Regions from separate parts of the Bacillus tequilensis genome, predicted to be linked through region 3. Evidence: riboswitches for the same ligand, from Rfam matches in the RefSeq annotation. Region 3 holds a riboswitch; each other region holds the start of a gene.
The links. Region 3 has a riboswitch for thiamine pyrophosphate ahead of ylmB (N-formyl-4-amino-5-aminomethyl-2-methylpyrimidine deformylase). Riboswitches for the same ligand answer to the same signal wherever they lie in the genome.
Positions count from the first base shown of each region.

Region 1: another riboswitch for thiamine pyrophosphate. It lies ahead of tenA (thiaminase II); the one in region 3 lies ahead of ylmB (N-formyl-4-amino-5-aminomethyl-2-methylpyrimidine deformylase).
Region 2: another riboswitch for thiamine pyrophosphate. It lies ahead of thiC (phosphomethylpyrimidine synthase ThiC); the one in region 3 lies ahead of ylmB (N-formyl-4-amino-5-aminomethyl-2-methylpyrimidine deformylase).
Region 4: another riboswitch for thiamine pyrophosphate. It lies ahead of thiU (HMP/thiamine ABC transporter substrate-binding protein ThiU); the one in region 3 lies ahead of ylmB (N-formyl-4-amino-5-aminomethyl-2-methylpyrimidine deformylase).

Region 1 covers NZ_CP048852.1:1,165,386-1,172,526, reverse strand. The annotation lists gene thiF (thiazole biosynthesis adenylyltransferase ThiF) at 1-286, opposite strand, end outside; gene thiG (thiazole synthase) at 283-1,053, opposite strand; gene thiS (sulfur carrier protein ThiS) at 1,050-1,250, opposite strand; gene thiO (glycine oxidase ThiO) at 1,250-2,359, opposite strand; gene tenI (thiazole tautomerase TenI) at 2,343-2,960, opposite strand; gene tenA (thiaminase II) at 2,935-3,648, opposite strand; TPP riboswitch at 3,729-3,837, opposite strand; gene G4P54_RS06145 (monovalent cation:proton antiporter family protein) at 3,898-5,742, opposite strand; gene prpE (bis(5'-nucleosyl)-tetraphosphatase PrpE) at 5,975-6,709, shown strand; gene G4P54_RS06135 (RluA family pseudouridine synthase) at 6,722-7,141, opposite strand, start outside.
Region 2 covers NZ_CP048852.1:885,686-892,826, forward strand. The annotation lists rRNA gene rrf (5S ribosomal RNA) at 1-91, shown strand, start outside; tRNA gene G4P54_RS04605 (tRNA-Asn) at 101-175, shown strand; tRNA gene G4P54_RS04610 (tRNA-Ser) at 181-272, shown strand; tRNA gene G4P54_RS04615 (tRNA-Glu) at 307-378, shown strand; tRNA gene G4P54_RS04620 (tRNA-Val) at 388-463, shown strand; tRNA gene G4P54_RS04625 (tRNA-Met) at 471-547, shown strand; tRNA gene G4P54_RS04630 (tRNA-Asp) at 607-683, shown strand; tRNA gene G4P54_RS04635 (tRNA-Phe) at 696-771, shown strand; tRNA gene G4P54_RS04640 (tRNA-Thr) at 777-849, shown strand; tRNA gene G4P54_RS04645 (tRNA-Tyr) at 871-955, shown strand; tRNA gene G4P54_RS04650 (tRNA-Trp) at 961-1,034, shown strand; tRNA gene G4P54_RS04655 (tRNA-His) at 1,059-1,134, shown strand; tRNA gene G4P54_RS04660 (tRNA-Gln) at 1,144-1,215, shown strand; tRNA gene G4P54_RS04665 (tRNA-Gly) at 1,264-1,338, shown strand; tRNA gene G4P54_RS04670 (tRNA-Cys) at 1,344-1,414, shown strand; tRNA gene G4P54_RS04675 (tRNA-Leu) at 1,422-1,510, shown strand; tRNA gene G4P54_RS04680 (tRNA-Leu) at 1,767-1,848, shown strand; gene spo0M (sporulation control protein Spo0M) at 1,933-2,709, opposite strand; gene G4P54_RS04690 (hypothetical protein) at 2,847-3,050, shown strand; gene G4P54_RS04695 (spore coat protein) at 3,068-3,349, opposite strand; gene G4P54_RS04700 (Type 1 glutamine amidotransferase-like domain-containing protein) at 3,474-4,166, shown strand; TPP riboswitch at 4,235-4,342, shown strand; gene thiC (phosphomethylpyrimidine synthase ThiC) at 4,474-6,246, shown strand; gene G4P54_RS04710 (FbpB family small basic protein) at 6,377-6,574, shown strand; gene katA (catalase KatA) at 6,599-7,141, opposite strand, start outside.
Region 3 covers NZ_CP048852.1:1,512,248-1,519,388, forward strand. The annotation lists gene sigE (RNA polymerase sporulation sigma factor SigE) at 1-647, shown strand, start outside; gene sigG (RNA polymerase sporulation sigma factor SigG) at 787-1,569, shown strand; gene G4P54_RS08050 (ABC transporter ATP-binding protein) at 1,708-2,499, shown strand; TPP riboswitch at 2,512-2,613, shown strand; gene ylmB (N-formyl-4-amino-5-aminomethyl-2-methylpyrimidine deformylase) at 2,698-3,984, shown strand; gene G4P54_RS08060 (YlmC/YmxH family sporulation protein) at 4,062-4,307, shown strand; gene pgeF (peptidoglycan editing factor PgeF) at 4,470-5,306, shown strand; gene G4P54_RS08070 (YggS family pyridoxal phosphate-dependent enzyme) at 5,313-6,005, shown strand; gene sepF (cell division protein SepF) at 6,002-6,457, shown strand; gene G4P54_RS08080 (YggT family protein) at 6,464-6,736, shown strand; gene G4P54_RS08085 (YlmH family RNA-binding protein) at 6,798-7,141, shown strand, end outside.
Region 4 covers NZ_CP048852.1:1,302,847-1,309,987, reverse strand. The annotation lists gene G4P54_RS07010 (hypothetical protein) at 1-60, opposite strand, end outside; gene G4P54_RS07005 (MerR family transcriptional regulator) at 254-586, shown strand; gene mgtE (magnesium transporter) at 629-1,984, opposite strand; gene G4P54_RS21465 (hypothetical protein) at 2,002-2,124, opposite strand; M-box (ykoK) riboswitch at 2,215-2,381, opposite strand; gene G4P54_RS06995 (transcriptional regulator SplA domain-containing protein) at 2,488-2,625, opposite strand; TPP riboswitch at 2,930-3,042, shown strand; gene thiU (HMP/thiamine ABC transporter substrate-binding protein ThiU) at 3,141-3,743, shown strand; gene G4P54_RS06985 (ECF transporter S component) at 3,745-4,344, shown strand; gene G4P54_RS06980 (ABC transporter ATP-binding protein) at 4,331-5,965, shown strand; gene thiX (HMP/thiamine ABC transporter permease ThiX) at 5,940-6,704, shown strand; gene rsbRB (RsbT co-antagonist RsbRB) at 6,739-7,141, opposite strand, start outside.

The DNA.
Region 1 (7,141 bases), 350 kb from region 3:
CTTCGCTGTTAATCGAACGGAGGCGACGCTCAGCAGCGGCCGCTTTCGGCATTTCTTTTCTGACATCATCCTCTGTATACAGCTGCTGGCGCTGCAGGTTGCTCCATTCAACATAGTCTCTGTCGGCAATCTTCACAGAACCGACTCCCGCTCTCACCAGCATTTCCGCACTCGCTGTTCCAAGCGCGCCGGCGCCAATAATCACAGCGCGCGCTTCTTTCAATTTTTTCTGACCGGATAGGCCGATCGGAGTAAACAGCTCCTGTCTGGAATACCTGACCGTCATACAGGAATACCTTCTCCCGGGCTGCTTGCCGTTCCGTATTGCTTAAGCGGAATGCGTCCCGCCTCATAAGAAAGGCGTCCTGCTTCGACCGCTAGCTTCATGGCACGAGCCATTTTCACAGGATCATTTGCGCCAGATACTGCCGTATTGAGGAGTACGCCGTCCGCTCCGAGCTCCATTGCGTATGCCGCGTCTTTCGGCGATCCGATGCCGGCGTCCACGATGACCGGCACTTTCGCCTGTTCAATAATAAATGACAGATTCAAAGGATTTAAGATTCCCTGTCCCGACCCGATCGGAGACGCACCCGGCATGATGGCATGAACGCCGAGCTCCTCCAGTTTTCTCGCTAATACAACGTCATCAGACGTATACGGGAGCACAATAAAGCCTTCTTCAAGAAGCTGTTTAGACGCTTTTAATGTCTCAACAGGATCAGGCAGCAAGGAACGGCTGCAGCCGATGACTTCGACTTTAATCATGTCACAAAGACCTGACGCTTTCGCCAGCCTTGCAATCCGGACCGCTTCCTCTGCTGTGCCAGCGCCTGCAGTATTCGGTAGCAGCGTATATTTGGATAAATCAAGCTGTTCCAGAAAATTAGGCTGAGACGCTTCAAAAATGTTCATTCTCCGCACAGCAAATGTTAAAATATCAGACTCGGAAGCAGCCACCGCTTCCTTTTGAATTTCAAACGATGGGTATTTCCCCGTGCCCAGCAGCAATCTTGATTGGAATGATTTGCCCCCAATTGTTAACATGCTCATCCGCCTCCTACAAAATGGACAATTTCAATGACATCGCGATCACAAAGCTCAACCTCGTGATAATGTTCTTTGCCGATAATTTCTTTATTTCTTTCAACGATGACAATTTTATTTTCAAGCTCATAAGACGCCAGCAGGTCTTGAATGGTACCTGTGTCTTTTTCCCACTTCACGTCTTTACCGTTCAGCTGTAGCATCATATGTGAACCGCCTCCTTGCGATCAATTCGGAATGCGTGCAGCCAGTCTTGATTGACCTCTTTATTCATGATGAGATCACTGATCAAAGCACCCGTTGCCGGAGCAAGCAGAATCCCATTTCTGAAATGGCCCGCCGCAAATACAATACGGCTGTCCTCGGGGTGTCTGCCGATGTACGGTTTCCCATCCTTTGTCCCCGGCCGCAGTCCAGCCCAAAAACGATCCACCTTCATATTCTGAATGGCCGGCAGCATCGTTTTTGCTTTTTTCATAATCGATTCCAATCCGCCAAGATCCGGTGTTTCACTCCAGTCACCCGGCTTCATCGTCGCACCGACAACCAGTCTGCCGCTTTTTCTCGGTACGATATAGCAATGGTCATGGTAAAGTGTTGTTGTCAGCGGGATATCATCGTTCCACACGGACAGGCACTCCCCTTTCACAGAGAAAAATGCATGGTTCAGCCCGAGCTGTTTAAAAAGCATCCCGCTCCATACCCCGCTGGCAACCGCGACATGATCCGCCCACACGATACCCTTCGGTGTCTCAATGGACAGCGCATCACCGTCACGTTCGACATGCAGAACGGGCGTATGCTCAAAAATCTCCGCCCCGAGCGCTTTCGCTGCTTTCGCATATGCCTTGCAAACAAAATAAGGCTCTACGTGCACATCATCCTGAATAAAAGATGCTCCGAAAATGTCATCAGACGTATACGGCTCTTTATCTAACACTTCATCTTTGGTATGCCAGCTGACAGAATCCAAGTCATCCATCTTCCTCAGCCGCAGCACATCTTCTTTAGAAAACGCAAGCTTAAACATGCCGCCGTTATGCTGCCTGATATCAATACCAGATAATGTGTAAAGCTCTTCACCAAGACCTCTGTACAGACGCTGGCTGTGCAGGGCGAAATCAAAAAACGCGTCACGTTCCTCGCACTCGGCGTGGGCGCCCAGCATTCCGGCAGCAGCACTTGTTGTTCTGCCGCCTATTGTTTCGCTTTCAAACAATGCGATGCTTTTGTTTTCCTTTGCTAAATGGTAAGCAATGGCGGAACCGATTATGCCGCCTCCAATGACAACTGCATCATAATGCTTTTTCATAGCGCATCTCCTTTAGCTTACGGGAATATCGTCTGGCAGCTTCCAAAGGATCAGCAGAGGAAAATATTCCTGACATCACTGCGATGCCGTCTGCTCCTGCTTGTTTTACATCTCTTAATCTGTCCGGCGTCATTCCGCCGATCGCGATAACCGGGATGGAAAGCCGCTGTTTTATATCTGACAGCAATGACATCCCTCTGCCTTCAAGACCCTTTTTACAATCCGTTTCATACACATGGCCAAACAGCACGTAGTCTGCGTCTTCCTTTTCTGCTTGAACCGCTTCCTCAAACGAATGCACCGACCGCCCGATATGAAGGTGAGGAAATCTGGCTCTGACCTGCTTCGGCGAAAAGCTGCTGCTTGGCAGCTGCACGCGATGAATCGTGGAAAAAAGCGCAATATCCACTCGCCCATTCATGATCAGTTTTCGTTTGTCTACCCCGCCTTTAGAAATAAGCTCAAGCAGTTTCAAAATGTCAGCCGCCGTTTTTGACCGTTCCCGAATGTGAATAAAATCAACTTCATTGTGAATAGCGATCACCGCTCTTGCCAGCTCTTCAACCGGCTTGCAGTCATCCGTTATGGCGTGAAGCTCCACATTCCTCCACCTCTTCTTTTATACCGCTTTCAGACCAGCCTTCTTTTTGATAGGCCATTCCCCAAAATTGATATTCATAGTAGCTGGAAATCACAAAATTTTCTTTCATCTTGGCGCGCACTTCTTTCGTGCTGTTTTCCGCCAGCTCATTAAAACGATTGATTTGCTCTTCAACCTGCTGTTTGAACCAGTCACCGCCATATGTGCTGATCCATTTCTGATAAATCGGATGCCCTGGATCACACGTCAGCAATTTCTCCCCAACCTCGTAATACAGCCAGTAGCATGGCAGCAGGGCCGCTAAGATCTCAGCAAAATTCCCGCTCAAAACCGAACGGTACATATGGGATGTATAAGAGTATGCCGTAGGAGACGGCTTAAACGCCTTGCGCTCTTCCTCGCTGATTTCCAACAGCTCCGCAAACTCGCGATGAAGCGCCATTTCCGCCTCATATGTACCTTGGGCGTGGCTCGCCATCCGCCCCGTTGTATAAAGGTCTTTTGCATAAGCGGCACCGAATGACTGTACCTTCGCAAAATGCGTTAAATAATAAGAATCCTGAAGCACGTAGTATGTAAAACGGTCAATGGGAAGCGTTCCGTCACCGATTCCCTGAACGAACGGATGAACAAAGCTCCCCTCCCACCATTCTGAGGCTGCACTGCGGCATTCTTCTGAAAACTTCACACATCATTCCCCCTGTCTGAAAAATAAAAAACCACTCTCCCGCAAGGAAAAGTGGTTTGGAATTGGCATAGTAAAATAACACAAATACCGCTCCACTTCCCTACGCAGGTCTGAACCTGTTCAAGTTATGAGGGTCTAAAAGTCACACTTTTATCTCAGCCCTTATGAAGGACACCCCTAGTGGTTATACGAATCATATTGAATTGTTCTGCACCTCTATATTAACACGAATCCCTATTTGGTCAAGATTTATCCTTCCAATGTTTTCTTAAGATCCGTTACATACCCCCTGGATCCGGTAACAATTAAGCGGTCTCCCAGCTTCAGCCTTGTATCCCCATGAGGAACAATGCTGTCGACCCCTCTGAAAATCCTGACAAAAATGACGTCGCCTGTTAAAGGGAATTCCCGTAATATGACACCGTCGTATGTGCTGTTTTCCATATTAATTTGATACAGCGAAGACTCCTGATTCGTGAGAAGCTTCATGACACCAGGCGCTTCTATCAGCGCACGAAGCAGCGTTTTGGTCGACAGCAGAATAGAAAAAATACTGATTCCCTGCTCCTTCAGAGCTGCTTCATTCTCCGGCGATCCAACGCTGGCAATGACTCTTTCTGTACCTTTTTCTTTTGCACGTAATGCAATGTCCGTATTCATGTCTTCATTCCCTGTCGCCACCACAAGGATATCAGCATCAAAAATACCGAGCGAATCAAGGGTTTCAAGCTCATAATCAGAAATCGTTTCAACTGTAAATACTGAGTCTGACAGCTTTTCCTCAGCATTTTCCTGATAGACATGAACAACCCGCACGTCATACTCGTTCTCCGGCAACTCAAGTGTAACAGGCAAAGTCATTTGATTGGCGCCGATGAACGTAATCGTCTTTTTCTCCTCCGGCTGCTCTTCCCGTTTGTACAATTTTTTAAAACAGATCGGCGTAAAAATACTTGCAATAACGGCTACTAAAATTAGCGCGCCTGACATATTCGCACTAATCACGTGAAGCTGCTGTCCGATTGTCGCAGCGGCAATCACGAGCGAAAGCGTTGATGTCAGCAGGAAACCAGACGCGAAAATGGTTCGGTTATCATACCACCTCTTTAAGTACAGGACAGGAATGATTTTGCTGACTAACAGCGCCAGTAGCAGAAGCGGAATCATGATTAAAATGGTTTTATCTTGGAAAAGAGTCCAAATATCCAGCTTCACACCGACCATTACAAAGAAAATCGGTATTAAGAACCCGTAGCCGAATGAATCCAGCTGCTGAACAAGCTCTTTGTTTGGTGAAAGAAGGGAAACGAGAACACCCGCTAAGAAAGCGCCGAGAATATTTTCTGCCCCAAGTGATTCAGAAAGGGCAACGAGCACGATGATTAACGTGAAAATGGCACGCGTCCCGATCTGGACCGTCCCTTTTGACATAGATTGAACAAAAGAGCGATGTTTAAAGACCCGGCCGAAAAAGTAAAGCACCACTCCGGCAACAAACAGAATCATCAAGAGCCACATGTTCCCGCTGTCCTCTCCGTATAAAGAAGAAAAAACTGCAAGAAGAATCATCGTAGCCAAATCCGCAATAACAGCAACGAGCAAAATAATCTGGCCGATATTTGAATTCATGATCCGTTCTTCTTTCAGCGTTGGAACGACAACGCCTAACGAAATCGTTGAAATAATAAGCGTCATTAAAAAAGCATTTTGAATAAATCCAGCCAGGACGAACCCATAGGACAAGAGCAATGATAAAATAAAAATACCGGCAAAAATAACAGATGCCGCAGCAAACGTATGAGGCGCTTCCTTGCCGTTCGGCAAAAGCTGCTTTTTCTTTCCTTTCTCAAACGATGAAAAATCAATTTCAAGTCCGCTTAAAAACATTAAAAAGATAAATCCGAGCATCGAAAGTGTCTGGAGCCATGTATCACCCTCCACAACTAAATTAAGACCGCTTTTTCCAATAATCAGCCCCATAATGATTTCAGCAACAACAACCGGGATGCTGAGTTTAAACCGATGTAGAAGGATAGGTGTCAAAAATGCAACGATAAGTACAACAACTAAAGATGCAACAGATGTATGGGCCATAATCAGAACCTCCTTTTTTGATCAGGGTTATTCCAGTTCTCAATCAAAGAACAGAACCACATGTTTTAAAAAACATAACGCGATTTTAACAAGGGTGATGATGAAAAATAAAGCAATAAGGTCTTAATCCTGTTTAGAAAATCATTCTTCTATAATTTGCACATAAAAGCTTGTGATGACTCACAGCACTTTGCATCATAATAAATAAAACAATCAGCAAGGAGGCTACCGCATGGCTTACGATATCATCAGTGATATTCACGGCTGCTATGACGAAATGACGGCATTAATCCAAAAGCTTGGCTACACAATCAAAAATGGAGTGCCTGTCCACGCAGAAGGCAGGGTGCTTGTTTTTGCCGGAGATTTAACTGACAGAGGACCAAAATCAATAGAGGTCATCCGTTTTGTAGCCGGTGCTTACGAAAAAGGCGCAGTACGTTATGTCCCGGGAAATCATTGCAATAAGCTGTACCGCTACTTAAAAGGAAATCCGGTGAAAGTGATGCATGGGCTGGAAACAACAGCGGCAGAACTTGAAGAATTTTCTAAAGAAGAAAGAAAAGCAGTCAGCGAACAGTTTATGAAGCTGTACGAAACGGCCCCGCTTTACGACATCTTACATAACGGAGAATTAGTTGTCGCCCATGCTGGCATAAAGGCTGACGATATCGGCAAATATACCGGCAGAGTGAAAGACTTTGTGCTTTACGGCGATGTGACGGGCGAAACGTATCCGGACGGCAGGCCTGTCAGACGTGATTGGGCAGCCGCCTATAACGGAAAGGCTTGGGTGGTATACGGTCATACGCCTGTAAAAGAGCCTCGAAAGGTTAATCGGACCATCAATATTGATACAGGCTGCGTGTTCGGAAATAAACTGACAGGCTTTCGTTTTCCAGAAATAGAGACCGTTTCCGTCCCAAGCACCCTTCCTTATGACGAATCGAGATTTCGCCCCATATAAAAAAGGAGAGAATCATGGATTCTCTCCTTTTATCAGTTCTTTCAAATCTTGAGGCAGCGCAGCATGAAATGTCATGTTCTTCTGTGTCAGCGGATGGATAAACGAAAGGCGCTCGCTGTGCAGGGCCTGCCGGCCGATTGCCCGTCTCGTCCCGCCATACAGTGTATCACCGCACAGCGGGTGTCCGAGGTAGCTCATATGCACGCGAATTTGGTGGGTCCTGCCTGTCTCAAGCTGCAATGTCACCGAGGTCATATCATCGGTTGCGCGTGTAACATAAAAATGAGTAACCGCTTTCTGGCCATCCGGTGTCACCATCCGTTCAATAATACTGTCAGGATGTCTGCCAATCGGAGCATCGACTGTTCCCTCCGCCTGCGCCATCCGCCCGTGAACGACTGCCGCATACCGGCGTTTCACAAGTCCGTTTTT
Region 2 (7,141 bases), 630 kb from region 3:
CACCCGTTCCCATACCGAACACGGAAGTTAAGCTCTTCAGCGCCGATGGTAGTCGGGGGTTTCCCCCTGTGAGAGTAGGACATCGCCAGGCAGACTTCATTCCGCAGTAGCTCAGTGGTAGAGCTATCGGCTGTTAACCGATCGGTCGTAGGTTCGAATCCTACCTGCGGAGCCATTATTGGAGAGCTGTCCGAGTGGTCGAAGGAGCACGATTGGAAATCGTGTAGGCGGTCAACTCCGTCTCAAGGGTTCGAATCCCTTGCTCTCCGCCACTGATACTTATACATAATTACAATTAAAAGTCTGGGCCCGTTGGTCAAGCGGTTAAGACACCGCCCTTTCACGGCGGTAACACGGGTTCGAATCCCGTACGGGTCATTATATGATGGAGGATTAGCTCAGCTGGGAGAGCATCTGCCTTACAAGCAGAGGGTCGGCGGTTCGAGCCCGTCATCCTCCACCATTATCATCGCGGGGTGGAGCAGTTCGGTAGCTCGTCGGGCTCATAACCCGAAGGTCGCAGGTTCAAATCCTGCCCCCGCAACCAAATTATATCTATGAAATAAGGAGTGCCCGAAGGGTGCAACCAAAAAAACATATACAAATGGTCCGGTAGTTCAGTTGGTTAGAATGCCTGCCTGTCACGCAGGAGGTCGCGGGTTCGAGTCCCGTCCGGACCGCCATTTAAATAATAAGGCTCGGTAGCTCAGTTGGTAGAGCAACGGACTGAAAATCCGTGTGTCGGCGGTTCGATTCCGTCCCGAGCCACCATTTATGCCGGTGTAGCTCAATTGGTAGAGCAACTGACTTGTAATCAGTAGGTTGGGGGTTCAAGTCCTCTTGCCGGCACTGTTTTTCAAAAAACATTGTGGAGGGGTAGCGAAGTGGCTAAACGCGGCGGACTGTAAATCCGCTCCCTCAGGGTTCGGCAGTTCGAATCTGCCCCCCTCCACCATTTATAGGGGCATAGTTTAACGGTAGAACAGAGGTCTCCAAAACCTCCGGTGTGGGTTCGATTCCTACTGCCCCTGCCAAATTTATGACATCTTGAGATTATGGCGGTTGTGGCGAAGTGGTTAACGCACCAGATTGTGGCTCTGGCACTCGTGGGTTCGATTCCCATCAATCGCCCCATATTATCATTGGGCTATAGCCAAGCGGTAAGGCAACGGACTTTGACTCCGTCATGCGTTGGTTCGAATCCAGCTAGCCCAGTCTCATTTTTTATATTAACTGCATATTATGTATTAAGTTCCTTAAGATGCGGAAGTAGTTCAGTGGTAGAACACCACCTTGCCAAGGTGGGGGTCGCGGGTTCGAATCCCGTCTTCCGCTCCAATTATGGCGGCATAGCCAAGTGGTAAGGCAGAGGTCTGCAAAACCTTTATCCCCGGTTCGAATCCGGGTGTCGCCTTCTTATTGCCGGGGTGGTGGAATTGGCAGACACACAGGACTTAAAATCCTGCGGTAGGTGACTACCGTGCCGGTTCAAGTCCGGCCCTCGGCACCAATTTTACTTACATGATAAGTTGAAATTGGTGTTTGCGTTTTGTCATTATAACTAATCACATTAATGATCTACTGAAGTAGATCATTTTTTTATTGCTTAGATTTATCATAACTGGCTAAGTTATGACACATTGATGATAAAGAACTTTCTAACACTCTTTAATTTATATTTCCAAAAAAACTTTTTTGAAATACGTTGACATATTACAAGAACCATGATATATTTATAGACGTCGGTTAGATACGACGAAAAACTTGCCGGTGTGGCGGAATTGGCAGACGCGCACGACTCAAAATCGTGTTCCTTCTGGAGTGTCGGTTCGACCCCGACCACCGGTATACTGAAAACTCGTTTTATATAAACGAGTTTTTTTATTTTATCAAAGAAAAAGAGCCCATTCTAGTTGAGGCTCTTTTTTTCATTTACTCAGCGTATTGGTCTATGATCTCTCCTAGCACCTCTTCAAGCTCTTCTGTATCTTCAAGCTCTGATTGGCTGAAGCGGACTCGTACGAGCTGTTCTCTGTCATTATACATCTCTTCCAGCCATCCTCGCAGTCCTCTTGCCCTGCGGTCGACTTCGAAAATGATTTCCAAACCGTCTTCGTCTAAAAGGAAAATGAGCTCTAATTCATCAAGCATCTGACGATAATATCCGGAAGTCGGAACGAACTCGAATTCTTGAACGAACGGTAGGCGGCGCCGGAAGTAAGGCGCTTGTTCACAGTCTGCTTCGTTAAGGCGGAAGCCTAGGTTTTCGATTGCTTCCAGCACACTTTCCATCCAAGGATGTGCTTCAACGAAAATGCGGTCATGGTCGGATTTATCGATACCGCCTTGGATATCAAGGTCTGTCACCACGGCGACCTCTACTTTCCCTACAGTGATCGGTGTATCAAGAGGGAGGGTGAATGAGAACGGAAATTGATGCTCTTCTCCAGGCTGGATGGTGAATGAACCAGTGACCCGGAAAGAATGGATTGTAGCGTATTTCCGGTGCTCTTCATCATCTTTTACAATGACGTACCGTGTATTAAGCTGTAAATCAATATAGCGGATGTCCTGAGAGATTTTCCCGCCTTTGACATGGACAGTTCCTCTTACTTCTTCTCCTGGATAGTATGCGTCTTTCTCTAAAATTGTATCTACTTTTGCGGCACCGATTCCTGCACTTGCCGCAAGCTTTTTAAAAAATGACATGTTAGATTTCCCCTTTTTCTTTTTTTCAACAGATATACGTAAGAAGGAGGAAAAAAGATTCATTTGATTCATACTTTTTTCCTATTATTTGTCCGCTTTCGGACAGACTAAGAATAATATGGAAAGCAAAGGAGCGGATTGAATTGGATAAAGAACGTATGGTTGCTGATGAATTACACAGAATGTTTTTGGCCGGTGAGCTGCAAATTACGGTAGAGGAGGATATAAACAATATTTCTGAAAGACTGAGAAACGGCGATCTCAATTTAGAGCGATTAAGCGGTGAAGACGCGTTTATAAAAGAAACGGTAAATGAGGCTTTAAGAAGAGTGGAGCAATAAAATAAAGAGACGGTGTCTCAAGACATCGTCTTTTTTGTATGACTTTGTTCCAGTTCTCTGCAAGATAAAAGCGAATCGATTTGAAATTGTTTATCTATGAGCCACCCTTTTTCCAAGAGGAATTCTGACAGTTCACCATGCAGATGGGCAGCTGCATCTAATTGATCATGCAACGCTGTTCTAAGGCCCGGGTTTGCGGTTTCTTTTATTGCGGCAGTATACTTTTTAATGCTGGTTTTGATTGTTGTTAAGCAATCAAGAACTGTTACAGGTATGATCTGGCCTGAGAAATCGTTCAATGGCTTCATCTCCTATTAATGTCAGGTGGACTTTATTTTGTAGATTCCCCTGTTCAGAAAGGATTTACCCTGCATTTATACAAAATGCTATAATGAACAACAAATGTTTCCAGGGGGTAGGATGATGAGACAGATTATTGCGATGGGCGGCGGAGGGTTTTCGATGGAGCCGGACCATTTGTCACTCGATCAATATATCATCAATCAATCAGAGCGGAAGTCGCCTCGTATTTGTTTTTTGCCGACGGCGAGCGGTGATTCTCAAAATTATGTGCAGCGGTTTTATACTGCATTTCAATCACTAGATTGTGTGCCGTCTCATTTGTCATTGTTTAAGCCGCCGTCAACAGATTTAATTTCTTTTCTTATGGAAAAGGACGTGATTTATGTCGGCGGGGGAAATACGCGGAATATGCTTGTGTTGTGGAAGGAGTGGGGGCTGGATCTCATCCTCAGAGAAGCATGGAAGAACGATGTCATTTTAGCTGGAGTAAGTGCCGGTGCGATCTGCTGGTTTGAAGAAGGTGTGACGGATTCCGCCGGGCCGCTGACCAGTATGAAAAGTTTAGGGTTTTTGCAAGGGAGCTTTTGTCCTCACTATGACGGCGAAAAGGATCGAAGACCGATATACCACCAGCTGATAGCTAACGGGTTTTTGTGCGATGGCTATGCGGCGGACGATGGAGCAGCTCTGCATTTCATAGATGATCAGCTGTTTCAGGCAGTGAGTTCAAGACTGGTTGCAAAGGCATATCGGGTGATGATGGGTGAACATGAAATCATGGAAACCCCGCTGCCGGTCAAATATTTGGGTTGAATTAGCTGAATATTTTATAAATTCCTCTTTTTATTCGAATGCTTTTATGTTAAGATGAGTCCGAAATCAATAGTTACTGGGGGTGCCCGCTTTCGGGCTGAGAGAGAAGGTAAGCTTCTTAACCCTTTGGACCTGATCTGGTTCGTACCAGCGTGGGGAAGTAGAGGAATTGCTTTTATTATTGTCGTGCTGGGCAATAATATGTTACTTTCTGACTGTAACCGGGTTCATTCATTTGAATCCGGTTTTTTGTGCTGGTTATGGGCTTGATTTTGTCCTTTCAAACGAAGAGAGGGGAAGGATAAGTATGCAAAACAATTCAGTGCAGCAAGCCAATATTTCCATTATGTCGAGTTTTTCGGGGAGCAAGAAAGTATATGTGGAGGGTTCAACTTCGGACATCCAAGTGCCGATGAGGGAGATCGAATTGAGTCCGACGACAGGATCGTTCGGTGAAGAGAAAAACGCGCCTGTGCGTGTCTATGATACAAGCGGGCCGTACACAGATCCTGATGTGACGATTAATATTGAAGAAGGATTAAAGCCGCTCCGGCAAAAGTGGATCAATGAGCGCGGCGATGTTGAAGAATATGAAGGCCGAGCTATAAAACCAGAAGATAACGGTTATAAAAAGGCAAATCCAAATATAAGCTATCCAGGGCTGCAGCGGAAGCCGCTGCGGGCGAAAGAGGGCCAAAATGTCACTCAAATGCACTATGCCAGAAAAGGCATCATTACGCCTGAGATGGAGTTTATCGCAATACGTGAGCATGTGTCTCCCGAATTTGTAAGAGACGAGGTAGCCAGCGGCCGGGCGATCATTCCTTCAAATATTAATCATCCTGAAAGTGAACCGATGATTATCGGCCGGAATTTTCATGTGAAGATTAATGCGAATATCGGGAATTCAGCAGTTACGTCATCTATCGAAGAAGAAGTCGAAAAAATGACGTGGGCCATCCGCTGGGGAGCGGATACGATGATGGATCTTTCTACCGGAAAAGACATTCATACGACGCGTGAATGGATTATCCGCAATTGCCCTGTGCCTGTGGGAACGGTTCCGATTTATCAGGCGCTTGAAAAAGTAAACGGCGTAGCGGAGGATTTAACGTGGGAGATTTATCGCGATACGCTGATCGAGCAGGCAGAGCAGGGAGTGGATTATTTTACGATTCACGCGGGTGTTTTGCTGCGGTACGTGCCATTAACCGCCAAACGGACAACGGGAATCGTGTCACGCGGAGGAGCGATTATGGCTCAGTGGTGTCTGGCTCATCATCAGGAAAGCTTTTTATACACTCATTTTGAAGAAATCTGTGAAATCATGAAAACGTATGATATTGCGTTTTCTCTTGGAGATGGGCTTCGCCCCGGATCAATTGCAGATGCTAACGACGAGGCGCAGTTTGCTGAATTAGAGACTCTTGGAGAACTGACGCAAATTGCCTGGAAGCATGATGTTCAGGTGATGATTGAGGGTCCTGGACATGTTCCGATGCATAAAATCAAAGAGAACGTCGATAAACAAATGGACATTTGCAAAGAAGCGCCTTTTTACACATTGGGACCGCTGACGACAGATATTGCGCCGGGATATGACCATATTACTTCAGCGATCGGAGCGGCGATGATCGGCTGGTATGGGACAGCGATGCTTTGTTATGTAACGCCAAAGGAGCATTTGGGGCTGCCAAACCGTGATGATGTTCGTGAAGGAGTCATTACATATAAAATTGCTGCGCACGCTGCGGACCTTGCAAAAGGGCATACCGGAGCGCAAATCCGAGATGATGCGTTATCAAAAGCCCGCTTTGAATTCCGCTGGCGGGACCAGTTTCATTTGTCTCTTGATCCGGAAAGAGCGCTTGAATATCATGATGAAACCCTCCCGGCAGAAGGAGCTAAAACCGCTCACTTCTGTTCCATGTGCGGACCGAAGTTCTGCAGCATGAGAATTTCTCAGGATATTCGGGATTATGCGAAGGCTAAAAAGCTGAGTGACTCGGATGCGATCCAAGAGGGGATGAAAGAAAAAGCCGAAGAATTTGTGAATCAAGGCAGCCGGCTGTATACATAATAGATTGACAGGCGAAATGGATTGCGTTTTAATAGATCTAATCTACATTTCCAGCATATGCCGATCGGGACACCGAAGGCTCTTATCTTTTAGATAAGGGCCTTTTTGTATGAAAAAGGAGGGAACAGTGATGGGAATCAAAAAAGAGAAGGGGAGAAAACGATTCAAGAAGCGAAAAACATACGGAAATCAGATTTTGCCGCTGGAGCTTCTGATCGAAAAAAACAAACGAGAGATTATGAACAGTGCGGAGCTCATGGAGGAAATTTATATGAAGATTGATGAGAAGCATACGGCAGTGCGTAACAAGTATAAAAAAACCCGCTAATGACAGCGGGTTTTTGCATCTCTATTAAGCATCTTTTTTAATCGGCAATCCAAGGCCTTCAGCCACGCGTTTTCCGTATTCGGGGTCCGCTTTGTAGAAGTGCTCGATTTGGCGAAGTTTGATTTCTTCTTTTTCTACAGGCTTCATAGCGTTCACGATATTTTCAACAAGGCGGGCGCGCTCATCTTCGCTCATTAAACGATAGAGATCGCCGGCTTGTGTGTAGTGGTCGTTGTGATCGTAGCTTACGCTGTCAGCGATTCCTTGTACTGGATATGCTGCTTGTTTATCCTCAGGTGACTCTTTCGGACCGCCGAAGCTGTTAGGTTCGTAATAAACTGATCCGCCGCCATTGTTGTCAAAGCGCATTTGTCCGTCACGCTGATAGTTGTTCACTTCGTTGCGTGCGCGGTTGATTGGCAGCGCTTGGTGGTTTGCGCCGACACGATAGCGGTGTGCATCATGATAAGCAAACAGCCGGCCTTGCAGCATTTTATCCGGAGAAACATCAATACCGGGCACGAGTGTTCCAGGTGAGAATGTCGCTTGTTCTACTTCTGCAAAGTA
Region 3 (7,141 bases):
AAGTTTATTACATAGGCGGGAGTGAAGCCCTGCCGCCGCCATTATCTAAGGATGAGGAGCAGGTACTGTTAGCGAAGCTCCCAAACGGCGATCAGGCGGCTCGCGCCATTTTGATTGAACGCAATCTGCGTCTGGTTGTTTATATCGCCCGTAAATTTGAAAATACGGGAATCAATATAGAGGATTTAATCAGCATCGGCACCATCGGATTAATCAAAGCTGTAAATACGTTCAATCCAGAAAAGAAAATCAAGCTGGCGACCTATGCCTCCCGCTGTATAGAAAACGAAATCCTGATGTATTTAAGGAGAAACAACAAAATACGCTCAGAGGTTTCCTTTGATGAGCCGCTAAATATTGATTGGGACGGAAATGAGCTTTTGCTTTCTGATGTGCTCGGCACTGACGACGACATTATCACAAAGGACATAGAAGCTAACGTAGATAAAAAGCTTTTGAAAAAAGCGCTTGAACAGCTCAATGAAAGAGAAAAGCAAATCATGGAGCTGCGGTTTGGGCTAGTCGGCGAAGAAGAAAAAACCCAAAAGGATGTAGCAGATATGATGGGAATTTCTCAATCCTATATTTCGCGTTTGGAAAAAAGAATTATAAAAAGATTGAGAAAAGAGTTCAACAAAATGGTGTAAAAATTTTTATGGTTAGAACCCCTTTATTTTACAGGGATTTCCCAATTTCGATTATTTTTCGGTCTGAGTGCAGTGCATATTTTTCCCACCCGAGGAGATACTTAACGTTGTACAGCAGCTCCTGTAGGGAGGGAAAAAAGTGTCGAGAAATAAAGTCGAAATCTGCGGGGTTGATACCTCCAAGTTACCAGTACTCAAGAATGAAGAGATGAGAAAGCTGTTTCGGCAGCTGCAGGATGAAGGTGATGATTCAGCAAGAGAAAAGCTTGTAAACGGGAACTTGCGTCTTGTCTTAAGTGTCATTCAAAGATTTAATAACAGAGGAGAGTATGTTGATGACTTATTTCAGGTCGGCTGTATCGGACTAATGAAATCCATTGATAATTTTGATCTAAGCCACAATGTGAAGTTTTCAACATACGCTGTACCTATGATTATCGGCGAGATCCGCAGGTATCTGCGCGATAATAACCCGATCCGCGTCTCAAGATCACTCCGAGATATCGCTTACAAGGCACTTCAGGTCAGAGAGCGGTTAATTAGTGAGACAAGCAAGGAGCCGACTGCCGAAGACATCGCAAAAGTTCTTGAAGTACCGCATGAGGAAATCGTATTTGCGCTTGATGCCATCCAGGATCCGGTCTCTTTATTTGAACCGATCTATAACGACGGCGGAGACCCGATTTATGTGATGGACCAAATCAGCGATGAGCGCAATAAAGATTCACAATGGATTGAAGAGCTTGCTTTAAAAGAGGGCATGAGAAGGCTGAACGAGAGGGAAAAAATGATTTTGAGAAAGCGATTCTTCCAAGGGAAAACACAAATGGAAGTAGCCGAAGAAATCGGTATTTCCCAAGCGCAAGTGTCCAGGCTTGAAAAAGCGGCTATCAAACAAATGAATAAGAACATTCATCAATAATGAAAAGCCTTTAAAACATTTTTGTTTTAAAGGCTTTTCTATTGATTTCGGGCGGTTTACGTTTTGGGAAAAATGAGGTATCCTAGTCCATACAGAGTTTTACGAAAATTAAAACAATTATAAAAGGAGTAACTCAAGATGATTTTGCAGCTAGACAATGTCTCACTAAAACGAAATGGGAAATGGATATTAAAGGATATTGATTGGAAGGTGAAAGAAAAGGAAAATTGGGTGCTTTACGGGCTGAATGGCGCTGGAAAAACAGCACTGTTAAATATGCTTTGTTCTTATTATTTTCCAACAGCAGGCGAGATGCAGGTGCTTGGCCATGAATTTGGCAAAACGGAGCTTGGGGAGAAACTCAGACGGAAAATCGGCCTCGTCTCTGCGGCTCTTCAGCAAAAATTTTATCCCGCAGACTCAGCATTTGAAATTGCTTTGAGCGGAGCTTACGCTTCGATAGGATTATATGAAACACCAAGTGCGGAAACGAGGGAAAAAGCGATTGGTTTGTTAGAGGACTTGGGAGCGATTGAATACGCCGACCGCCGCTATGAAACCCTGTCTCAAGGAGAAAAACAAAGAGCTTTGATCGCAAGAGCGCTAATGGCTGATCCAGAGCTGCTGATACTTGACGAACCAGTCACAGGTTTGGACTTTATTGCCCGGGAAAAACTGTTAGATACGATTACATACATTGCAAACAAAGAAAATGCGCCATCGATCCTTTATGTGACACATCATGCGGAAGAAATTTTGCCGGTCTTTGACAAAGCCCTTTTGCTAAAACAGGGAGAGGTCTTTAGATCAGGGGAAATAAAGAAAATGCTTACTGATCACATACTTTCTGCTTTTTTTGATACGCCAATCCATGTATTATGGAACCGGGATCGGCCGTTTTTAACAAGAGCCGAGCCGATAAATGCCTGACAAACACATATCGATTCATCCTAGGGGTGCTTTGCGAAGCTGAGAGAGACAGTGTCTCAACCCTTATGACCTGATCTGGATCATGCCAGCGGAGGGAAGCGGTGAAAAGCAGAGTACAAAGGACTCTGTTTGTTTTGATTAAGCCGTTTCACAACATGTGAAACGGCTTTTTATTTTTAGAAATAGGAGCGGATTCGATTGGATCAACAAATAGACTCTTTGCTCAAAAAAGTGGAAGAACAAAAGGAGGAGCTTATTCAGCTGGCTAAAACGCTGATTTCTTATCAAACACCTGCTCCTCCTGCAAGAAATACAGAGGGGATTCAGTCATGGATTTCGGGATTTTTAAATAAATTAGGATTCTTGATCGACAAATGGGATGTGTACCCTGGAGATCCCAATGTTGTAGGCCGCCTAAAGGGAACTGGCTCAGCAGATTATCATAGCCTGATCATCAATGGTCACGTAGATGTGGCAGAGGTAAAAGAGGATGAAGAATGGGAGCATGCCCCGTTCCATCCAATTGAAAAAAACGGTCTCTTAATCGGGCGAGGCGCTTCTGATATGAAAGGCGGGATGGCGTGTGTGCTGTTTGCTGTCAAACTGATTCGTGAAGCTGGCATTGAACTTCCCGGTGATCTGATTCTGCAATCGGTTATCGGGGAGGAAGTTGGAGAAGCCGGCACGCTTGAATGCTGCAAGAGGGGCTACAACGCTGATTTTGCAATTGTCGCGGATACGAGCGATATGCATATTCAAGGCCAAGGCGGTGTCATTACAGGCTGGATTGAAATTAAAAGCAGTCAAACATTTCATGATGGAACGAGACGGAATATGATTCATGCAGGCGGAGGAACATTCGGAGCAAGCGCAATTGAAAAAATGGCGAAAATCATTGCGGGGCTCGGTGAACTTGAACGCCACTGGTCCATTATGAAAAGTTATCCCGGCTTTACACCGGGCACAAATACAATTAACCCGGCTGTTATAGAAGGCGGCAGACATGCGGCTTTTATAGCGGATGAATGCCGGCTGTGGATCACAGTCCATTTTTATCCGAATGAAACCCATGACCAAGTGGCTGCGGAAATAGAAGATTACATCAATCGGCTGAGTGACAGTGACATTTGGCTTAGGGAAAACCGCCCTGTCTTCAGGTGGGGAGGCTCCTCTATAATTGAAGACAGGGGAGAAATTTTTCCGTCACTGGAAGTTGATCATGGCTACCCGGGCGTCTTAGCGCTTACTGCCTCCCATGAGAAAGTGAAACGGGAGTGTCCAATTATTGACGTTTCTCAATCGGTTACAGATGGCGGATGGCTGTATGATGCCGGTATTCCATGCGTGATATACGGCCCTGGCGATCTGCACAATGCACACTCCGTGAACGAGAAGGTAGCGATTGAGCACCTGGTAGAGTATACAAAAATCATACTTGATTTTATCATCAGCTGGTGCAGCAGTAAAAAAGAACAGCGGCCATGAAAATTTCTTCTTGCTGACAAGGTTCAGCCTGCCCGTTCATATACTTGAACAAAAGGACGGGAAAGGGACGTGATGGAATGATCAGCATTTCAGAATTTCAGGTGAAGGATGTCGTCAATGTCTCAAACGGAAAAAAGCTTGGAAGTATTGGTGATATTGATATCAATGTGACCACTGGAAAAATTCAGGCGATCATACTAGGGGGAAATGGGAAAATTCTCGGATTTTTTGGAAAAGAAGAGGAATTGGTCATTCCATGGCGAAATATAGTAAAAATCGGGGAAGATGTCATCTTGGTCCGATTAAATGAACCGCATACATAACCTGCTTGTTTGCTGCCGATTGGAAATTGCCGGAAGTCTCGATTCTTCCGGCACATTTCATTTTAGAAATATGTAAATCGGCGCTCAACGAATGCAGAAAGATGTGGTAAAATAAGTGGGAAATTTCGCTTTTTTAAATGTTTGTCGAAAGGTTGGATCATCATGAATACATATCACCCATTCAGTCTTACCACACCCTCGACACTCATGATACAAGACTGGACAAAAACGAATCAAAACAATAGGGAAGTCATTGCCGGATTTACGACAAAAAACGGCGGTGTCAGCCAAAAGCCTTTTGAATCGTTAAATACGGGATTGCACGTTCATGACAAAGATGCAGATGTAGTTAAAAATCGCGAATATATTGCCGATATGTTTAATATTGATTTGCAGTCTTGGGTATTTGCTGATCAGACACATGATAACCGCGTTCAGAAAGTGACGCAGAGGGATAGTGGAAAAGGCGCACGTGAGTATCACACGGCTCTAAAAGCAACGGACGGGCTTTACACAAATGAAAAAAATGTGTTCTTGGCATTATGCTTTGCTGATTGTGTGCCTCTTTTCTTTTATGATCCGGTTAAATCGCTTGTCGGGGTCGCCCATGCCGGGTGGAAAGGCACCGTCAAACAGATTGGCAGAGAAATGGTGAAGCAATGGACTGAGAAGGAAGGGTCAAATCTCTCAGATATTCATGCAGTTATTGGGCCGTCTATCAGCGGGGCATGCTATACAGTAGACGACCGTGTTATGGATGCTGTCCGGGCATTGCCGATTTCAGCAGACCGTGCCGTGAATCAGACGGGACAGGCACAATATCAGCTTGATCTGAAAGAGCTGAACCGGCTTATACTGATCGATAGCGGTTTGGCAAATGAACAGATTTCTGTCAGCGCTTTATGCACGGAAAGTGAGCCGTCTCTTTTCTATTCTCACCGCCGCGATCAGGGGAAAACTGGACGGATGATGTCCTTTATCGGAATGAAGGAGGCATAAAAGATCGTGCGTGTTGCTGATCAATTACGACATATAAACGAGCGAATAAACGAAGCATGTAACAGATCGGGCCGCAGCTCCGATGAAGTTACGGTTATAGCAGTCACAAAATATGTATCGCCTGAAAGAGCACAGGAGGCAGTGGATGCGGGCATCACCTGCCTCGGAGAGAACAGGGATGCGGAACTGCTCCGCAAACAGGAAATAATCAAAGGGAATCCGGAATGGCATTTTATCGGCAGTCTGCAATCAAGAAAAGCAAAAGCTGTCGTCCATTCTGTTTCCTATATCCATTCCTTAGACCGGCTCTCATTAGCGAAAGAAATTGAAAAACGTGCTGAAGGTACTGTCCGATGCTTTGTGCAGGTCAATACCTCGCTTGAACCTTCTAAGCACGGCATGAAAAAAGAAGAAGTCATTCCATTCATACAGGAGCTTTCCGGCTTCAAACACATCGTTGTGGCCGGACTGATGACAATGGCTCCGCTGACTGATGATCAAGGTCAGATCAGAAGCTGTTTCCGGGCGCTGAGAGAGCTCCGCGATCAGGTTCAGGAGCTGAAACAGCCAAACGCTCCATGTACTGAACTGTCGATGGGCATGTCAAATGATTTTGAAATTGCAATTGAAGAAGGGGCTACTTATATTAGGATCGGCTCATCGTTAGTCGGAAATGAAACAGGGGGTGTACAGCAATGAGTATGAAAAATAAACTGAAAAACTTTTTCTCAATGGATGATGAAGAATACGAATATGAATATATTGAGACAGAGCGGGAGTCTCATGAAGAGCAGGAGCAAAAAGAAAAGCCGGCTTATACCGCAAACAAACCTGCGGGCAAACAGAATGTAGTGAGCTTGCAAAGTGTTCAGAAATCCTCTAAAGTGGTGTTGAGTGAGCCGCGCGTGTATGCGGAGGCGCAGGAAATAGCCGACCATTTGAAGAATCGGCGGGCAGTTGTCGTCAATCTTCAGCGGATACAGCATGACCAAGCTAAGCGGATTGTTGATTTTTTAAGCGGAACCGTTTATGCCATCGGCGGCGATATTCAAAGAATCGGCTCAGATATTTTTCTCTGCACGCCTGACAACGTAGATGTATCAGGCACAATTTCTGAGCTCATATCTGAAGACGAACATCAGAGGTGGTAAAGCGAGATGATCCTTTATCAAGTTTTTTCAGTTTTAAGCTTATTAATCACAATATACTCATTTGCCCTGATTATATATATTTTTATGTCATGGGTGCCGAGTACAAGGGAAACAGCAGTCGGGCGTTTTTTAGCTTCGATTTGTGAACCATATCTCGAACCATTTAGAAAAATCATCCCTCCGATCGCAATGCTGGATATTTCACCGATTGTAGCCATTCTTGTGCTTCGGTTTGCGACAACCGGCTTGTGGGGGCTCTATCGCATGATTGCGTTTTAATGTGACAGTTTGATAGGGGGCTTGGCAGCAGCCAAGCCTCTTTACATAGAAGGGAAAGACGATGAGCGATATCTATCAGCACTTCAGAAAAGACGAGCGGGCCTTTGTTGATCAGGCGCTCGAATGGAAAAGTATTGTCCAGGAGCAGTACAGGATGAAGCTGACCGACTTTTTAGACCCCCGAGAGCAGGTCATCCTCTCTGCTGTTACGGGACAGGCCGATGTCGGGCTTGCTTTTTCCGGCGGCTATGACAGAGCGGAGCGAAAACGGGCGATTCTCTATCCGGAGTACATGACGCCGGAAGAGGCGGATTTTGAACTGCAGGCTTTTCACGTCCGCTATGCAGAAAAGTTTGTCTCAGTAGATCACCGTTCTCTGCTTGGTGCATTAATGGGCATAGGCTT
Region 4 (7,141 bases), 210 kb from region 3:
ACGTTTGATATCCAATTCTATAATTTCCTTAGCCAGTGAGACTGCTTTTTCTTCCTCCATGATTATCCTTCCTCCTCAGTTATTCGTTACATAAAGGATAAAACGCGCTTGTGTGTGATGCATTATTCTTGTTAATTTTTCTGCCGTGTTTTTTCAAAAATCTTCTATTTGATGTTAGAAAATATGACAAGCGTCAGGTTTTTTCTCTTTGTTTTTTATATACTATTATCAAAAGACAGCCAGGGGTGGAAAAATGACCACAGAAGATCATTCTTATAAAGACAAAAAAGTGATTTCAATCGGAATTGTGAGTGAATTGACAGGATTGTCCGTAAGACAGATCAGGTATTATGAGGAACGGAAGCTCATTTATCCGCAGCGGTCCTCAAGGGGCACGAGAAAATATTCTTTTGCCGATGTGGAGAGGCTGATGGATATTGCCAATAAACGTGAAGATGGCGTACAGACGGCAGAGATTTTAAAGGATATGCGCAAAAAAGAACAGATGTTGAAAAACGATCCGCAAGTGCGGAAAAAAATGCTGGAGGGGCAGCTTAATGCTCACTTTCGGTACAAAAACAGGTAAATGACAAAAGTCCGGCTCGCAATTGAGACGGACTTTTGTCATTTATAATGAGTGTATGAATGCAGTGGCAATGCCGAAATAAATTAATAAAGACAAAATATCGTTTAGCGTTGTAATCAGCGGTCCTGAAGCGATTGCCGGGTCTACTTTCAGTTTGTGCAAAATAATAGGGATAATCGTTCCTGACATCGTGCCGATAATTAACGTAAAGAGCAATGAAGAGGAGACAACAAATCCTAAAAGCGCGTTCCCCTGCCATAAGATGGCGATAATCGCAATCAGAACAGAACAAACCGCTCCGATATATATACTTGTTCTAAACTCCCGAAGGATCAGGCGGACAATCGTTTTTTTGTTCATTTCTTCTTTAGACAAGCCTCGGATAACAACCGCGAGTGATTGCGTTCCTGTATTTCCTGTCATCCCTGACACCATCGGCATGAAAAACGCCAGCGCGACAACCTGCTGCAGCGCATCTTCAAAATAACTGATAATGCTTCCGGAAATCAGTCCGATAAACAAGAGTAAAATCAGCCATGGCAGACGCCGGTATGCAGCGACGTAAGCCTTTGTGTCAAAAGTGATGTCTTTACCGGAAGCGGCAAATTTCTCATAATCCTCATCAGCTTCCCGAATGACGACGTCGATAATATCATCGACCGTTACAATGCCGACAAGCACATTGTTTTCTTCCACAATCGGAATCGCCAAGAAATCGTAACGTTCTATCAGACGGGCAACCTCTTCCTGATCCTGAAGAGCGCCTGCTGAAATAACGCGGGTAAACATTAAATCCTGCACCTTTTCTTCAGGTTCGCCAAGAATTAAATCACGGTAGGAAAGGACACCCACCAGCTGTTTGCTTTCATTGATCACATATAAGTAGTTGATCGATTCAGCGATTTCAGCAAAGCTTTTCAGTTTGACGACCGCGTCTTTAACAGTATAATGCTGAGGAATCCACACATACCGGTTTGTCATCATGCGTCCCGCTGAGTCAGCCGGATAATTCATCAAAAGCTGCACAGCTTTTGACTCTGACGCTTCCATGCTGGACAAAAGCTGTTCTTTCAGTTCTTCGTCCATTTCTTCAAGCAATTGAGCGAGATCATCGTTGTCCATTTTGTTCATCGCCAGTGTTGCTCTTGTTTTACCGACTTTATTTAAGACGACAAGCTGAAATTCGCGTTCCAGCTCCCCGATCATATCAGTAATATCATCTACAGTTAAATAAGATAAATAGCGGGCGTGGTGTTTTTCCGGCATTTCTTTAAAAATAAACGCCATATCATAGGGCTGCAGCTCATCAATAACGCTTCTGAAATCCCTGATTTTTCCGTCTCGCAATAAAATAATGATACGTAAAATGAGTTCGTCATAGGTCATGTTTTGAACCATCGGGACTCGTACCTCCTCTACGGAGACATGCCGGCCTCGCCAGAAGGTGCGGCAGATTGTCTCCTCATCGTGTAATCAATTGTCTTGCTGTCATAGTATATGGGTACTTCTTCAGATTGACTCGAATGGGGAGAATCCATACTCCGCACCTCCTTTTGTAAACTTCATTTTAAGGGCATAAAAAAAGCCTTCGGGATTGAAGGAGAAAGAAGCACGGCAAAAAAGCGTGCGGGCGCCTTCAATCGTAGAGCTTTAGCACTGTATGGCATAGGATCAAACATCCAGCTGCATTAAAAATCACCTTATGTCGATGATTTCTGTTGACCCATTGGCGTCTTTGGACATTTTTGGGCAGCAGCGTATCTCCATACAGGAGCCTCACCTAACGAAGTTCCTAATTGAATTGACACACTGAGATTACAGAAAAAAACAAGCTGTGTCAACTCAAAAAAGTATAAATGCGCTTTCATTACAATTACGGAACAAAACAAGGGCCTAAGCCCTTATTCTGTTGTTTGTGTCTCATCATCTTCCGAGAGCAAATGATATGATTCGTGAAGAAATAAAGCATACTCTCCTTCCTTCGTCGGATGAGGGACAAATTCAGCCTGATTGATGTATTGCTCCTCTTTCTTTTCCATGTGTTTCGCCTCCTTTTCCCATTAGATTGTCCAAAAGAAAGGTTCTTATCATGCAGCGGGGTTTTAGATTGTTGACAAAATCCTAAAACAGCTTAAGTTTAGGGGTTATCACCTTGTTTAACAGTAACGCTGTATCCTTCATATTCCAATTCAAGCTAAAGCACGCTGGCGATTTTTTGACAATTAATATGGAGCATTTCCCCAAATGTGATCATTCTCTCCTGCCCCTATATGAAAAAATCATTTCATTGTTTACAAAATGATTCTTATCATCTATGATGATGTCAAATAAAAAATTGCATACGGAAAGCACTAGGGGTGCTGTTTTGGCTGAGATAAAGCGCGGGAGAAACGCGCTTTGATCCCTTATGACCCGATCTGGATAATACCAGCGTGGGGAAGTGCAGGTTGACCGAATGGTGTATTTTTTGTGCGCTTAATCGATCTATGACTGCATATTCCCTTAGGATATGCAGTTTTTTTATTTCATCCTAAAAAACAGGAGGCATTTAGAAATGGAGCATATTTGCGGTACAAGCAGAATCGCCGGTTTTCGCTTCTCTTTATATCCGATGACGGATGATTTTATCAGTGTGATCAAGTCTGCTCTGAAAAAAACAGATACATCCAAGGTTTGGACGAAAACTGACCATATCAGTACAGTCTTGCGCGGATCGATTGATCATGTTTTCGACGCTGCCAAGGCCATTTACCTTTATGCGGCGAACAGCGAAAAGCACATCGTTATGAACGGCACGTTTTCCATCGGATGCCCGGGCGATACACAGGGAGATACATATCTTTTCAAAGACGATAAGCGTGTCAATGAAGATGCTGTCCGAGGCTTGAACGCGGAAGCGCCATGCCAATTTGCCCTTTATCCAATGAATGAGCCGGATTATATGGGATTGATTTTGAAGGCTGTCGACATCGCAAAAACCCAAGGCACCTTTGTACAGGGTGTCCATTACGCGAGCGAGCTTGACGGGGATGCGCATGACGTATTCAGAACATTGGAAACTGTTTTCCGCATGGCTGAACAGCAAACAAACCACGTAACCATGACGGTGAATTTTTCGGCTAACAGTCCATCAAGAAAAAACAGGAAGCAGGGATAACATGAAAAGCTGGAAAGTAAAAGAAATTGTCATCATGTCCGTTATCAGTATCGTTTTTGCCGTTGTTTATTTATTATTTACGCATTTCGGAAACGTGCTTGCCGGTATGTTCGGGCCAATCGCTTATGAACCGATTTACGGCATTTGGTTTATCGTTTCTGTCATTGCCGCTTATATGATTCGAAAACCGGGTGCGGCGCTCGTTTCTGAAATGATTGCAGCGCTCGTTGAGTGCCTGCTGGGAAACCCGTCTGGCCCGATGGTCATCGTTATCGGCATCGTTCAAGGTCTCGGGGCTGAGGCAGTTTTTCTCGCGACACGCTGGAAAGCATACTCTCTGCCTGTCCTTCTGCTGGCTGGAATGGGATCTTCGGCAGCCAGCTTTATTTACGATCTCTTTGTTTCCGGCTATGCAGCCTATTCACCAACTTATCTTCTCATTATGCTTGTGATTCGTCTGATTTCCGGTGCACTGCTTGCGGGGCTTCTCGGAAAGGCTGTCAGCGACTCTCTCGCTTATACAGGTGTATTAAACGGAATGGCGCTCGGAAAGGAACTGAAAAAGAAACGGAAGCGGGCATCAGAACATGCAAGCCTTTAATGAACTCCTGAAGGTTGACAAACTCAGCTTCTCTTATGAAGAAGACGAGAAACCGGTTTTTCAAAACCTTTCGTTTGAACTTCATAAAGGAGAATGCGCTTTATTGCTGGGCCCAAGCGGGTGCGGAAAAAGTTCGCTCGCCCTTTGTTTAAACGGCCTTTACCCTGAGGCTTGCGACGGCATACAGTCCGGGCATGTCTCCCTGTTTCAAAAGCCGGTTACAGGTACCGAATCCATTGCTCAGCGTGCCGGGATCGTCTTTCAGGACCCTGATCAGCAGTTTTGCATGCTGACGGTGGAGGACGAAATCGCTTTTGGGCTGGAAAATCTGCAGATTCCGAAAGAAGAGATGACGAAGAAAATCAATGCTGTTTTAGAAAAATTGCGTATTACCGATTTAAAAGAAAAAACGATATCCACTCTGTCAGGAGGACAAAAGCAGAAAGTGGCTCTCGCCTGTATTTTAGCGATGGAGCCTGAGCTTATTATGCTAGATGAACCGACTTCCCTTTTAGATCCTTATTCAGCGCGGGAGTTCGTTCACATGATGAAGGAGCTTCAGCGGGAAAAAGGCTTCAGCCTCCTCGTCATTGAGCACCAGCTTGATGAATGGACGCCTTGGATTGAGAGAACCATCGTGCTGGACAAATCAGGAAAAAAAGCGCTGGATGGCCGGACGAAAGATCTATTTCAGCATGAAGCAAAGACCTTAAAGGAATTGGGCATCGCGATTCCTAAAGGATGTGATCTTCAGGAAAAGCTCCGTATGCCGTTTTCTTTATCAAAAGAATCATTGTTCAATGAGCCTTTTCCTGCCGGCTATCCTGAAATAAATGAAGCTCCTTCCGGGAAGAGTGTGCTTGAAGTCAGCTGCCTTTCGTTCGCAAGAGGACAGCAGGCGATTTTCAAAGACATCAGCTTTTCATTGTGCGAAGGCTCTTTGACGGCGCTTGTCGGCCCGAACGGCACTGGAAAATCCACACTCTTATCTGTCCTCGCCCGTCTTTTAAAGCCGAAAAGCGGCAAGATTTTTCTATATGATAAGCCGCTGCAAGCGTATAAAGAAAATGAATTGCGTAAACGAATGGGATTTGTTTTTCAAAATCCGGAACATCAGTTTGTCGCCGATACGGTGTATGATGAGCTGCTGTTCGGCCAGAAAGCAAGCACTGAAACTGAGAAAAAAGCGCGGCACCTGCTGCATCGTTTCGGTCTTGCACATTTGGCTGACCATCATCCCTTCGCGATCAGCCAAGGGCAAAAAAGGCGTTTGAGTGTCGCGACTATGCTCATGCATGACGTAAAGGTTTTATTGTTAGACGAGCCAACCTTTGGCCAGGACGCCCGCACGGCGGCTGAATGCATGGACATGATTCAGAAGATCAAACAAGAAGGAACCGCTGTCCTTATGATTACACACGATATGGAGCTGGTCTCCTCGTATGCCGACAGCGTGCTCGTGCTTCACGATACAAGCCTGGCCTTTGACGGATCTCCAGCACGGTTATTTTCTGAGGAAACAGCACTTGTCCAAAAAGCGAAGCTCACTCTTCCCCTCTTATATGAATGGATGGCATATCAAGAGGAGGTGCGTGATGATGCAGTCATTACATCTCATTAATCCGACAGTGAAAGCGGCGGCCGTTTTTTCCTGTGTCGTCATGCTGTCGTTTATTTACAACCCGTACACCCCTGCGTGTTTTTATATCATCATCATTACGGGTGTCCTAACGGCTGCCAGAATCCCATTGAAAAAATGGTTCTTGTTTACGATTCCGTTTTTGATTTTGGCATTCGGTTGCGTGTGGACAGCCGCTGTTTTTGGCAAGGTGCCGACAACTCCGGATAATTTCTTGTTTCAAGCCGGCCCTATCTCGATCAACAGCGATAATGTGTCTGTCGGCATCTCTCTCGGGTTTCGTATTTTGTGCTTTTCCGCCTTGTCGATGATGTTTGTTTTTACAACTGATCCGATTTTATTTATGCTGAGCCTTGTTCAGCAGTGCAAGCTCTCACCAAAGCTTGCTTATGGCGTCATTGCAGGCTTTCGTTTTCTTCCGCTCTTAAAGGATGAGGTCCGGCTGATCCAGCAGGCTCATCAAATTAGAGGAGGAGCAGCGGAAAGCGGCTTCATCGAAAAAATCAGCGCGTTAAAGCGGTATACCATCCCGCTTTTGGCAAGCGCTATCAGAAAAGCGGAACGGACGGCGCTCGCGATGGAATCGAAAGGTTTTACAGGAAGCAGAAACCGGACTTATTACCGGACACTGACTGTGAACAGACGCGATTGGCTGTTCTTTTGCCTCGTTCTCTTGCTGTTCGCAGGATCTTTTCTCGTATCTTTTTGCTTTGTCTCATAAAAACATCCGCTATCACTGATAGCGGATGTTCTTCTTATTGATGATAGTTTAAAGCTTGAGCAAGATTGGTTTTAATTGTAATGTTCGAAAAATCAATCCCCAGCTGTACAGCGGTTTGCGCGATTTCGGGCCTGATTCCTGACAGAGTTGACCGGACACCGATCAAATTGAGCGCCTCAATCAATTTGAAAATTTGGTGAGCCACCATCGTATCAACGACCACAACGCCTGACAAATCGATCAACAGATGCTCCACTCGTCTTTTTGCACAGGCATGAAGCGTGTTTTCCAGAATAAACTTTGCCCGCTCCGTATCAATGTCACCGACAAGCGGAAGCAGAGCTGTTGATTTGCTCAGTGTAATGACAGGCGAGCTTAATTCCAATATCATTTCTCTCTGAGCGTTTAATTGCTGTTTGGCATTCGTTTCAGCGTGA